2 regions of the Arthrobacter sp. P4_H3 genome follow, and region 1 is predicted to be linked to the other one. Evidence: predicted binding sites of a transcription regulator. Region 1 holds the regulator's gene; the other holds the start of a gene.
The links. The regulator LexA, encoded in region 1, represses DNA repair genes until DNA is damaged. The targets are predictions, from matches to a motif close to TCGAACANNTGTTCGA.
Positions count from the first base shown of each region.

Region 2: the regulator LexA is predicted to act here: its motif matches at 1,121-1,136, upstream of AC1DRE_RS02560 (DUF6504 family protein).

Region 1 is NZ_JBFUKK010000011.1:47,079-49,468, forward strand. It holds gene AC1DRE_RS15365 (histidinol-phosphate transaminase) at 1-124, opposite strand, end outside; gene AC1DRE_RS15370 (LysM peptidoglycan-binding domain-containing protein) at 187-552, opposite strand; gene lexA (transcriptional repressor LexA) at 981-1,730, shown strand; gene AC1DRE_RS15380 (ATP-dependent DNA helicase) at 1,764-2,390, opposite strand, start outside.
Region 2 is NZ_JBFUKK010000001.1:566,712-569,101, reverse strand. It holds gene AC1DRE_RS02575 (VOC family protein) at 1-266, opposite strand, end outside; gene AC1DRE_RS02570 (chorismate mutase) at 281-607, shown strand; gene AC1DRE_RS02565 (hypothetical protein) at 653-1,039, opposite strand; gene AC1DRE_RS02560 (DUF6504 family protein) at 1,215-1,547, shown strand; gene AC1DRE_RS02555 (DNA polymerase III subunit alpha) at 1,544-2,390, shown strand, end outside.

The DNA.
Region 1 (2,390 bases):
CATGGGTGTTCTCGTTGACGTTGAGCAGGATGGGAACGTCCAGCTGCGGCGCTCCGTACGGGGTAAGGCCCCGCAGGTTTGTCCGGAGGGGAAGTCGGTTCAGTCGCTCTAGCTGGTCAGTCACTTCAACAGTTTAAGTGAGGGTGGCCGGGCCGCTGAAACTGTGACGCCCCCCGGGCCGCTGTTCTACTTCGAGGGGACGAAGATCTGCTGGCCCGGCATGACTTTGCCGCCGTCGAGGTTGTTGAGCTGGACGATGTCCGCCACCACGTCGCGGGGATCACGCTCCGGCGCCACGGTGCCGGCAATTCCCCAGAGGGACTCCCCGGGCTGGACCGTGACAGACACTGTTGGAGTCAGCGACAGCTCGGACACGGAATCCGCGGCCTTGGCCGGGGAGTTGAGGAAGCCGGCCAGTGAAATGAGCACCACCGACAGCAGAATCAGCGGGAGGCCCACCAGGACAATGCGGCCCCGGCGGGTCAGGCGGAGCGGTGGCTGGGCGGACCTGGCCTTCCCTGAAGGACGGTCCTCCCAGTTGAAGCCCTGCATTCCGGAGCCGTGGTCTACCCGACTGGTGGAACGCTGCTCTTTCGAACGCTGCTGACCCGAACCCTGAATAGCGCGTATTGCTGACATGAACTGAGCCCTCCTGGACCTGACTGTGCCGCCCGGCATGTTCCCAAAGATGCCATCCGCCCGTCCCGGCCTTCGAACATGGAACTCTTCGAACATAGAACCGAATGGGGCTTGCGACTAGAACACATATTCGAACTTTGCTGTTTCTGTTCTAGCACTTATTAACGAACATTGTCGAGACTCACTAGAACAAATGTTTGAAAAACGTGTGCGGCTGACCTACGTTTGAGCTACAGAACAACCACTTCTGCAGTTGATCAGCAGGGTCTGACATTTTCAGGCCGGAAGTTCCCGGCAGCTGCAGCCACGGAGGCCGGGTGGAACGAAAGGCGTTGGCGAACATGGCAGCACAAGCCACCGGCGGCAGGGCTACGCAGCGGAGCCTGCAGTCACCAGCGAAGCCCAAGGGCCTCACGGTGCGGCAGAAGAAGATTCTGGAAACCATCCAGCGGTCCGTCAACGACAACGGCTATCCGCCGTCCATGCGTGAAATTGGCGACACCGTGGGCCTGGCCAGCCTCTCCAGCGTCACCCACCAGCTCTCACAGCTCGAGAAGCTGGGCTACCTCCGGCGCGACCCCAAGCGTCCGCGCGCCATGGAAGTGCTCATGCCGCTGACCCTGGACGAGGGAACCGCCAAGATCTCCGGCGTGGAGAAGCCTGCCCGGCTGCGCACCATTGGCGGCCTGTCCGTTTCCGAACTGGCCACGGCAACGGATACGGCGATGGTCCCCTTGGTGGGCCGGATTGCGGCAGGCGGGCCCATCCTGGCGGACCAGATGGTCGAGGACGTCATGCCCCTGCCGCGGCAGCTCGTCGGCCACGGCGAGCTTTTTATGCTGAAGGTGTCCGGCGACTCCATGATCGACGCGGCAATCTGCGACGGCGACTGGGTGGTGGTCCGCCGGCAGAGTGATGCCGTGAACGGCGACATTGTGGCCGCCCTGCTCGATGATGAAGCCACCGTCAAGACATTCCGCCAGCGTGACGGCCACACCTGGCTGCTCCCGCAGAACACGCAGTACGAGCCCATTCTCGGCGATCACGCCAACATCATGGGCAAGGTCGTTTCGGTTCTCCGCTCGCTGTAGCCGCCGCTCCCCCGCGTCAGCCGGCAGCCCGGCCTACGCGGGGGCCTTCGCTAGCCTACTCAGGGCCGCCACCGCCACCGCAGGATCAGTCGTCGGCCAGAACGGCGGCAGGGCGGCCCTCAGGAAGCCCCCGTAGCGTTCCGTGGACAGCCGGGAGTCAAGAACAGCCACCACGCCTTTATCGCCCGTAGAACGGATCAGGCGGCCTGCCCCCTGGGCAAGCCGGATGGCTGCATGCGTGGCAGACACCGACATAAAACCGTTGCCGCCCGCCTGGGCCACCGCCCTGGAGCGCGCGGTCATCAGGGGGTCGTCCGGCCTGGGGAACGGGATCCGGTCGATGACCACCAGCCTGCACGAAACGCCGGGAACATCGACGCCCTGCCAAAGTGACATGGTGCCGAAAAGGCACGTGTCCGGTTCGTCGGCGAACTGGCGCACCAGGGCGGTCATGGTTGATTCGCCCTGGCAGAGGATGCTGACATCCAGTCGCGGCCGCATCGCCTCGGCCGCGTCCTCCGCCGCCCGGCGCGACGAAAAGAGGCACAGCGCCCCGCCGCCCGAGGCCCGGATCAGTTTCTCGAGCTCGTCGAGCGCTTCGGGCGATGTTCCACGTCCGGGCTTCGGCAGGTGGCTGGCAACATAGAGGATGCCCTGCTT
Region 2 (2,390 bases), on a different contig from region 1:
GCCATGACCCGGTCAACGTCCGCCGCGCTGCCAACGTTGTGGCTCAGGGTGATGCAGGGGATCCCCGTGGGGCGGTCCACGGAGGCCTCGGCCTGCATCTGGCCGGCATCCCAGAGGGAAAGAATGAGGCCGTGGTTTGCCTGGATGAACACCACGTCGCCGGGGACCTCCCGGTGCACCGGCCAACCCAGGCCGTTGACGTAGAACCTGCGTGCGGCGTCAACACTACGGACGCCAAGTGAAATGAAGTCGACTCGAGGCTGCATTCTTAGATACTGTCATGCACATGCCCACAAATCACGGACACGACAAAGACGCCCAGGCCGACAGGGAGCAGCTCGCAGCTGTCCGCGTGGCCGTCGATGAAGTTGATGAGCAGATCGTCACCCTGATTGCGCGCCGTGAACGCCTGATCCGGATTTCCGGCACCCTCAAGGGCGACGACGCAGAGGTCCGCGCCCCCGGCCGGGTGGAGAAGGTCATTGAGCATGTCCGTGCCGCCGCGCAGAAGAAGGACATCGACCCGGACATCGTGGAGAAGACATACCGTGCCATGATCACGGCCTTCACTGAACTTGAGATGAAAGTGCACAACGCCAACAGCTAGCGGCGTTGTGCACAGACGTTATCCCGGACTGACGTCCGGGCGTATCTAGAGGGATTCCTCCACGGGCACGTTGGCCTGGAAGTCCCTGCCGTCGGCTTCGCTGAAAGCGGTCATGAGGTGACCCTTCTCGAGCCCCAGGACGGTACTCATGGGAAAGTTCCCGGTAATGGTGCTGCCCGAATGTTCCACGCCGCTGAGGTCAAAGTTCTCCTCGGTGCCGTCATGGCTGAAGCAGTAGAAGGACACGGCTTCGCCGTTCATGAACTCAATTCCCATTCGTCGCTGATGGGAATGATCCGGCGTGGCCGCCACAAGGCCCACCACGTAGGCGCCCGCCCCGGGGATATTCCCGTCTATAGCAAAAGTCGCCACCAAGGTGGAGTCCTTGGCGGCGATGGATACATGCTTCAGAAGTGCGTTATGGGAGCTCATGGCTCCATCCTTCCCCTTGCGCTGCCGTCCGTCCACCCCTGATCTAGGTTTTGTCACCGCCCCGGCGTAGACTTGATTTATTCGAAGATATATTCGAACGAATTATTTCAAGTCTCTTCCTGCCACCCGATACGGTCACCTGTTTCGGGGCGGGAAGGTGTTCCGGGAGGCGCCCATGGGCATGTTCAGCGAGGGTGTCGATGTCGTCTGCACGCCCGCCGGCCAGCCCCTGGAACTCACCTGGGCCGGAAAGCAATACACGGTCTGCGCCGAACCCGTGCGCTGGTATGAACGGCGCCAGTGGTGGGTAGAGGAAACCCGGGCGCCTCTTGGTACCGGCCCGGGCCTGGTGGATCACGAGATCTGGCGCGTCCAGGTCCGGGTTGCCGATGCCAGGGCCGCCCCTGGCCCTGAAAGCAGCCTCACCCTTGACCTGACCCGGAATATCGGCAGCGGACGCTGGAGGCTGCTGCGGATCCACGATGCCCTCCGGCCGCAATCAGCATGAGCTTCACCCATCTCCATGTGTCCACCGCCTTCAGCGCGCACTACGGCGTCTCCTGGCCGGACGAGCTGGCGCAGGCGGCCGCCGCAGACGGCGCCACGGCGCTGGCCTGCACCGACAGGGACGGACTGTACGGCACCGTCAAACACCTCAAAGCCTGCATGGCGGCGGGACTGGATCCCGTCGTCGGGGTTGACCTTGCGGTCTTCGACGACGACGGCGACCTCCGCACCCAGCTCGCGGGCCGCGTCGTCGTGCTCGCCCACGGAAACAACAAGGGCGCAGGCTACCGCGCCCTCTGCCGGTTGATTTCGGATGCCCATGCCCGCACCTCCGGCAAGGCCGGGGGAGCAGTACCCGTTGCGGTGACCCGCGCCGAACTCGCTTCCAGGACCCTGCATCCGGAAACACTGGAGCCGGTACTGACCGTCCTGATCGGGCCGGATTCCGACGTCGGGAGGGCAATGGGCGGCCGCCGGTACCTCCGTCCCCGTACCCTTTTCAAGCAGTGGCTGGACAGTATGCCCAGGGGCACAGTGGCCGCGGAAGTGGTGTCCCACCTCAGCGCCCCCGGTGAGCCGCTGAGCACCGCCCATGCCGTGCGCATGCTCAAGCTCGCTGCCGAGCACGGCGTACCCGCTGTGCTGACCAACGCCGTGCGGTACGGCGCGGAGGACGGGGCAGCGACGGCGGATGTCCTGGATTCAGCCCGCACCCTGAAGTCCCTGCCCGAGCTGACTGCGGAGCCGCTGCTGCAGCCGAACGGCCAAGGCTGGCTGAAATCGGCGGCCCAAATGCTCCAGCTCGGCAAGGAGATCATCCATTCGGCGGGCTACGGGGCCACCG